DNA from 2 places in the Bradyrhizobium sp. AZCC 1721 genome. Region 2 is predicted to be linked to the other one. Evidence: predicted binding sites of a transcription regulator. Region 2 holds the regulator's gene; the other holds the start of a gene.
The links. Region 2 encodes PhoB, which activates phosphate uptake and scavenging genes when phosphate is short. Its sites were predicted from a motif close to TGTCATNNANCTGTCAT; they were not measured.
Positions count from the first base shown of each region.

Region 1: the regulator PhoB is predicted to act here: its motif matches at 1,886-1,902, upstream of phnF (phosphonate metabolism transcriptional regulator PhnF).

Region 1 covers NZ_JAZHSB010000001.1:2,736,857-2,740,805, reverse strand. The annotation lists gene V1273_RS12985 (carbon-phosphorus lyase complex subunit PhnI) at 1-748, opposite strand, end outside; gene phnH (phosphonate C-P lyase system protein PhnH) at 752-1,360, opposite strand; gene phnG (phosphonate C-P lyase system protein PhnG) at 1,365-1,826, opposite strand; gene phnF (phosphonate metabolism transcriptional regulator PhnF) at 1,931-2,659, shown strand; gene phnE (phosphonate ABC transporter, permease protein PhnE) at 2,829-3,662, opposite strand; gene phnD (phosphonate ABC transporter substrate-binding protein) at 3,718-3,949, opposite strand, start outside.
Region 2 covers NZ_JAZHSB010000001.1:6,725,659-6,729,607, reverse strand. The annotation lists gene pstA (phosphate ABC transporter permease PstA) at 1-361, shown strand, start outside; gene pstB (phosphate ABC transporter ATP-binding protein PstB) at 358-1,179, shown strand; gene phoU (phosphate signaling complex protein PhoU) at 1,191-1,907, shown strand; gene phoB (phosphate regulon transcriptional regulator PhoB) at 1,918-2,622, shown strand; gene V1273_RS32110 (GcrA family cell cycle regulator) at 2,802-3,311, opposite strand; gene V1273_RS32105 (aspartate aminotransferase family protein) at 3,808-3,949, shown strand, end outside.

The DNA of each region.
Region 1 (3,949 bases), 4.0 Mb from region 2:
TTGAGCCGAGCGGGACGGCAAAGCCCGCATCCTCGGCGTAGAATTCCACCTCCACCTCGCCGAAGCGGATTTCGCCGGCAAAGGGATGATTGCGACCATAGCCGCGCTGTGAGGAATAGCCGAGCGCCAGCAGGAACCCCTCGTCGGCACGCGCAAGATTTTGCAGCCGCAGATCGCGGTCGGCCGGAAAACTCAGCGGCTCGCGCGTGAGATCGCCGACCGGCGCGCCGGCATCCGCTGCCGGCGAAGGCTCGATCAGGCCATCGCGACCGAGAATGTCGGTGACGCGCGGCGCTGCCGCCTGCGTTGGCTCTGACGTCGCCGGCTGCTCCGGCACAAAGCCGTCCGCAAGCTGCGGATCCAGCAAGCGATGGGTATAATCGAAAGTCGGCCCCAGGATCTGGCCGCCCGGAATATCCTTAAACGTCGAGGAGATGCGCCGGCGCACCTGCATCTCGCTGGTGTTGACCGGCTCGGTTGCGCCAAAACGAGGCAGCGTGGCGCGGAAGGCGCGGACCAGGAAGATCGCCTCGATCAAGTCGCCGCGCGCCTGCTTGATCGCGAGTGCCGCCAGCTCGCGGTCGTAGAGCGAGCCTTCGGTCATGACGCGGTCGACGCCGAGCGAGAGCTGCCCGGCAATTTGCGCCAGCGAGAGTTCTGGCACATCACGGTCGCCACGTCGCTCATGCGCCAGCAGGCGGTGGGCGTTCTCAATGGCGCGTTCGCCTCCTTTGACGGCTACATACATGGGCTATGCTCCGCTTGCGACCAGCCGCGTGGTTCGGGGGATTGCGACAATCAAGTCGTCATGGACCAGCACGACATCGATGCCACGCGGGAACAGGGCTTCGTTGATGGTGAGCCGCCGAAAGAGGTCGCGCGGCTGGAGCGTCGCCTGCAGCAGCGCTGTACCGTCGATGCCCGGCCCCTTCACCTCGAATGTAGGCCCCTGCGTCAGGCTCTCGACCTGCAGGATCAGCGTCGTCGACCTGTCAGGATACTCGTTGCTGCCGAACGCGAAGCGATCGAGCGCCGGCAGATTCTTGGCGTCGCCGACCAGAGCGAAGCTGGCGATCGAGGAATCCGCGACCACCGATGCACTGGTATGGAACTTGAGCCACTTCGCCACATCAGGCGTGGCCGACATCGCGGCATCGAGCCAGATCGGCGTATCGTGATCGAACAGCGTGAGCGCGATCGCGGCCGCGCCGCGCATCACCCCGGCCGGCGCGCCGACAGCCGCCGTGACCCGTTGCGCGCTTCCGGGACGCGCCATCGCATCCATCACGGAGCGGAAGGTCGACTGCGCCGACAACACCTTGTCGGCAAACCCTGCGGGCAATTCTGCAACCGTCGTCATCGCATCACCCCTCGCCGCGCACCATGGTGTAGAAATCGACCCGCGTCGCCGCCGTCTCGGCCGCCTTGCGGTTGCGATCGGCGATCATGGCGGCGCGTAAAGGCCCGATCACCTTGGTCTCGACCTCGCCTGAAAGCTCTGTCGACTGCACCATGGCATCGCAGAGCGCGATCATCTGCGCCTTCCGCCTGTCGCGGCCGAGCACGTAGCCGAAGCCGATCTCGCCGGTCGCAAGACGCACCGCCGCGCGCGACACCGTGGCCTCGCCGAAATTGAACGGCGCACCGTCGCCGCCGACGCGGCCGCGCACCATCACGAGGCCATTCTCGGGCTCGCGCAGGTTCTCGTGTGCGGGTACCGCGATCGCCGCGAGATGGCCCGCAATATCGCCAGCTTCGGAATGCGCCAGCACCGCCATCGCGGCCTTGCGCTGCGCCTCTCTGCTGTTCCGCCCGGTCAATCCCATGAGCAACCTTGCCTGAATCAAGTTGTCTATGATAATAGACAACTTGATAACGGAGCGCCATGACTGTTTCGTGACAAACGGATAATATCTGGTATCACCACGCCATGAGCCTGCAGGAGAGTTCCGGTGTCGCCTTGTGGCGGCAGGTCGCCGACGGTATCGAGCGCGGCATTGCCGACGGCCGCTTTGCTGCGGGCGAAAAGCTGCCGGGCGAGATCGAGATCGCCGATACCTATCGGGTCAACCGCCACACCGTGCGGCGTGCCCTGGCTGCGCTTGCCGAACGCGGCCTGGTGCGCGCCGAACGCGGCAGCGGCACCTATGTCGAGGCGCAGCGCCTCGCCTATCCCTTGCGCTCGCGGACGCGATTTTCCGAAATCGTCGGCGCCGGCGGCCGCGAGCCGCGCGGCCAATTGATCGATGCCTCCGAAGAGCCCGCGACGCGCGAACTGGCCCGTGAGCTCGGACTGAAGACCGGCGCACCGCTGGTCCGGATCGAATCGGTGCGGCTCGCTGACCGCACGCCGATCTGCATTAGCACCAGTTGGCTTTCCGCCGATCGCTTTCCGGACGCCGGAGCGGTCTTCGCCAACGTACGCTCAATGACCAAACTGCTGGCGCATTACGGCGTTCGCGACTACCGCCGCGCCTCAACCCGCGTCACCGCCACCATCGTGGACGCCTCCGACGCCGCAAGGCTCGATCTCGCGCTCGGGCGTCCCGTTCTCGTGGTCGATAGTACCGATGTCGATACCGGCGGCAAACCGTTGGTAACCAAACGCGCGCGCTTCGCCGCGGAGCGTGTCGAGTTCCTAATCGAGAATGGTCAATAGCGGCGATTAGACGACCGCGCGATCTGGCAATCGCAGAAGCGAAGCTTGTTGCAAAATCCGATCGATTGCCCTTCATCGATGGATTTGTAAGGGGGCTATTCGCCTTCACCAAGACGCCGAGCGCTGCAGCGCCGTCTAGTCAGCCTAGTCTAGTCGACGAAGCGTACGATCATACCAGCACTTTGCGGATCCAGGCGCTGATGAGATCGAGCACCATCACCGTCACGACCACGATAATGATTTGCGCGGCCGTATCGGCGTACTGAAAACTCCGGATGCTTTCATACAGGGTCTGGCCGATGCCACCGGCTCCGACAATGCCAAGTGTCGTCGCCGAGCGGACGTTAGTTTCAAGCCGGTAGAGGGTAAGCGAGCTCCACAGCGGCAGCACCTGAGGAATGACACCGAAGATCACCTCCTGCACGCGCACCGCACCGGTCACGCGAATGCCTTCCACTGGCCGCGGATCGACCGCTTCGACCGCTTCGGAAAACAGCTTCGCGAACACGCCGAGATTGTGAACGAACAACGCCATCACGCCAGCGAATGGGCCTAAGCCCACCGCCACAACGAACAGTAACGCGAACACGATCTCATTGATGGCGCGGCAGGAATCCATCAACCGACGAACTGGCTGTACTATCCAAGGCGGACAGATATTGGCGGAACACAGAATTGAGAACGGAATGCCAAACACGACTGCCAGGGCGGTGCCCCAGATCGCGATCTGGATGGTCACCACCATGTCGCTGATGTACTGATCCCATTCGCGAAAATTCGGATGGAGAAAGGCGCTGCCGAACTCGGCCATATTGCGCCAGTCGGTGAACAGCGCCGACACACGGAACATTTCGGCCGGAGCCCAACTCCAGGCCAGCAAGCCGAAAACGAACGCCCAGCCCAGCCAACCCCGCACTCGTCGGGCGAAGGGATAAAGCGGGACTGGAGGTTCCTGGGCCTGCCGCGACGGCCGGCTTTCGATGGGAGCGATGATGTCTGTCATGGCCTAAAATGTTTAAAGGGCGCCGAACCACGGCGGCTGGCGCCCTTCGTCAGCATCAGTTGGTAGGCGCAGTCGCAGCGTTCGCCGCAAGCTCGCCGATAAGCTTCTTGAGCTTGGCCTGATCCTTGGCCTTGTCTGCCTCGAAGAACGGCGCGACCTGCTTCATGAACGCGCCATGCTCGGCCTTGTCGGCCGCTTGCTGGTACGTCTTGATGTCAGCCTCGAGCGAGGCGGTCTTGGTGGCTTTTTCTTCCGCCGATAGCTTGGCGTCACCCTTGATCTTCATG
Region 2 (3,949 bases):
GCTGGTGCCCAATCCCCTGCGCGAGGCGGCGTCTGCGCTCGGCCTGCCGCGCTCGCTGGTGATCCGCCGGATCGCCTACCGCGCCGCGCGCGCCGGCCTTATCACCGGCGTCCTGCTGGCCACCGCCCGTGTCGCCGGCGAAACCGCGCCGCTATTGTTCACGGCGCTGTCCAACCAGTTCTTCAGCCTGGACCTGACCAAGACGATGGCGAACCTGCCGGTCACCATCAACAACTTCGTGCAGAGCCCCTATGTCTACTGGAAGCAGCTCGCCTGGAGCGGGGCGCTTCTGATCACGCTCACCGTGTTGGCCCTGAATATTGGCGCGCGCATCCTTGGCGCCGAGAGGACATCCAAATGACCGATCTCTCCGTATCCGTGAGTAACGCGAGCGGGCCCGTTCCGCAGGCGACGCTGCCCGAGGCTGCGCCGAAGGTGACCGCGCGCAGTCTGAACTTCTACTATGGCGAGCACCATGCGCTGAAGAACATCAACCTGACGCTCGGCACCCACCGCGTCACCGCCTTCATCGGCCCGTCCGGCTGCGGCAAATCCACGTTGCTGCGGATATTCAACCGGATGTACGATCTCTATCCGGGTCAGCGCGCCACCGGTCAGCTCTTGCTCGACCAGACCAACGTCCTCGACCCCAAGCTCGATCTCAATCTGCTGCGGGCCCGCGTCGGCATGGTGTTCCAGAAGCCGACGCCGTTCCCGATGACGATCTACGAGAACATCGCCTTCGGTATCCGTCTCTACGAGAAGATCTCCAAGTCGGAGATGGACGGCCGGGTCGAGAAGGCGCTGCGCGGCGGCGCCCTGTGGAACGAGGTCAAGGACAAGCTCAATGCAAGCGGCCTCTCGCTGTCCGGCGGCCAGCAGCAGCGGCTCTGCATCGCGCGCACCGTTGCGGTCAGGCCCGAGGTGATCCTGTTCGACGAGCCCTGCTCGGCGCTCGATCCGATCTCGACCGCCAAGATCGAGGAACTGATCCAGGAACTGGCAGAGGACTACACCATCGCCATCGTCACCCATAATATGCAGCAGGCGGCGCGCGTCTCGGACAAGACCGCCTTCATGTATCTCGGCGAGCTGGTCGAATTCGACGACACCAACAAGATTTTCACCTCGCCGCGCGATCGACGTACCCAGGACTACATCACGGGGCGGTTTGGTTAAGGAGATAACAGATGGCTTCTGAGCACACCGCCAAGGCGTTTGACAGCGACCTCCAGGAATTGACGCGTCTGGTCGCCGAGATGGGCGGCCTTGCTGAGCGCATGATCACCGAATCCGTCGACGCGCTGGTCCGCCGCGACGTCGCGCTCGGCAAGCACGTCGTCGCCACCGACGTCGAGATCGACCGCCTGCAGCATCTGATCGAGGAGCGCGCGGTGCTGACCATCGCCCGCCGCCAGCCGATGGCGATCGATCTGCGCGAGATCGTCGGCGCGATGCGGGTTGCCACCGATCTGGAGCGGATCGGCGACCTCGCCAAGAACATGGGCAAGCGCGTCGCGGCGCTGGAGAACGATTTCCAGCCGCTGAAACTGATGCGCGGCCTCGAGCACATGACCGATCTGGTACAATCGCAGGTCAAGTCGGTGCTGGACGCCTATGCCGCGCACGATCTGCCGGCGGCGATGGCGGTGTGGAAGGGCGACGAGGAAGTCGACGCCATCTGCACCTCGCTGTTCCGCGAACTCCTCACCTACATGATGGAGGATCCGCGCAACATCTCGTTCTGCATCCACCTGATGTTCTGCGCCAAGAATATCGAGCGGATCGGCGACCACGCAACCAACATCGCCGAAACCGTGTTCTACATGATCGAGGGTCAGCAGATGCTCGACAAGCGCCCGAAGGGCGACATGACGACGTTTGCCACGACCGTCTCCAACACTTGAGGAAAGCAGAATGAGCGCGCGCATTATGGTGGTCGAGGACGAGGAAGCGTTGACCACGCTGTTGCGCTACAACCTCGACGCTGAAGGCTATGAGGTCGAGACCGTCGGCCGCGGCGACGATGCGGATACGCGGCTGAAGGAGCGCGTGCCCGATCTCGTCGTGCTCGACTGGATGCTGCCGGGCCTCTCCGGCATCGAGCTGTGCCGCCGTTTGAGAGCGCGCCCCGAAACCAAGCAATTGCCGATCATCATGCTGACCGCGCGCGGCGAGGAGAGCGAGCGGGTGCGGGGGCTTGCGACCGGCGCCGACGATTACATCGTCAAGCCGTTCTCGGTGCCGGAACTGCTGGCGCGCGTAAAGGGCCTGCTGCGGCGGGCGAGCCCCGAGCGGCTCGCCACCGTGCTGACCTATGGCGATATCGAACTCGATCGCGAAAAACGCCGCGTCGCGCGCTCGGGCCGCCAGATCGATCTCGGCCCGACCGAGTACCGCCTGCTCGAATTTTTCCTCGAGCACCCCGGCCGCGTCTTCAGCCGCGAGCAGTTGCTCGACAGCGTCTGGGGCCGCGACATCTATATCGACGAGCGCACCGTCGACGTCCATATCGGCCGCTTGCGCAAACTGCTCAACCCCGGCCGCGAGCAGGATCCGATCCGCACCGTCCGCGGCGCAGGTTACGCGCTGGATGACCGGTTTGCGAAGGTGGAGCCGTAGCTGCGTCCGCTGCTATTTCCGCAAGCCCCGCCGTCGTCCCCGCGAACGCGGGGACCGATAACCACAAATCTCGATTGTTGAAACGTGCTGGAGCTCCAGCTCAGCGTAACCACAGACACCTGTGGTTATGGGTCCCTGCGTTCGCAGGGACGACAAGTTGAGATAATGGTGCGCGCCCCTTACCGCGTCTGCTTCGGCTGCTGCCTGCGCCGATCGGCAGCGGGCTGGTAGGCGATGCGCGAGTGGTGGGCGCAATAGGGCAGGCCCGTGAGCGCCTTGCCGCCGCAGAAGAAGAATTCCGGGCTCGAGGGATCGCCGACCGGCCAGTGGCAGGTGGCCTCGTTCAGTTCGAGCAGCGACAGCCGCTGGCTCATCGGCACGACGTTGTCGAAGGCGATCGGATCCGGCTCCATCTCGACTTCGAAGGCGTGTGCCAGCGCGGTGTTGCCGCGCGAGACCGGACGCGACACCCGCATCATCGGCTGGGCGGGGCGTGCCTTGCGCTGCCGCGGGGCGGCCGAGGAGGGGCTCTTGGCACGGCCGGAAAGGCCCAGCCGGTGCACTTTGCCGATTACGGCGTTTCGCGTCACATTCCCGAGTTCCGCGGCGATCTGGCTCGCCGACAATCCGGCTTCCCAGAGCTTCTTAAGCTGTTCGACGCGATCGTCGGACCAGGTCAAAACCGTCATCGTAATCTTCCCTTCGCATCGCGCCGGCCAATCGGGGGCAGCGCTGGCGAGTCATTCGTCTCAAAAATCCCTGCGGTCAGAATCCCTTAGCCCTCGCCGGACGCGCTAACCGCGCCGAACGTTTACGCCTGTACAAAATGGACTCTTAGGGATCAGAACTGCCGCACGAGATGTCGTACCCGACAGCCCAAACGCTACAATATGGCGTGACTCGGGCGCAAGAGTCCGGGCCCGAACGTCCACATGTTCTGACATCTAGGCATTTCACTGCGTGTTTTCCACCACACCGCAATCTTACGGATTTCAGCATCTTGCACTGCAGGAAAGGCGGCTCCGTGGCGTGTTGACAGCGCCCCACGCCCACATAGAATGCCTCTCACGTGCCGCCCTTAAGAGGCGGCACGTTTCGTTTTCGCAAGACCGGCTGTTGCCGCGTTCGCGCCAATGCACGCCCGCGGCAGGTCTCAAAGGCAGGTCTCAAACCTCAGTGATTGCCATGACCAATAGCGCCACGTCGCATCTGCTCCCGGTCTTCGCCAGGGTCGATCTCGGCTTCGAACGCGGCGAGGGCTGCTGGCTGACCGCCACCAATGGCGAGCGCTATTTGGACTTCACCTCGGGCGTCGCGGTGAATGCGC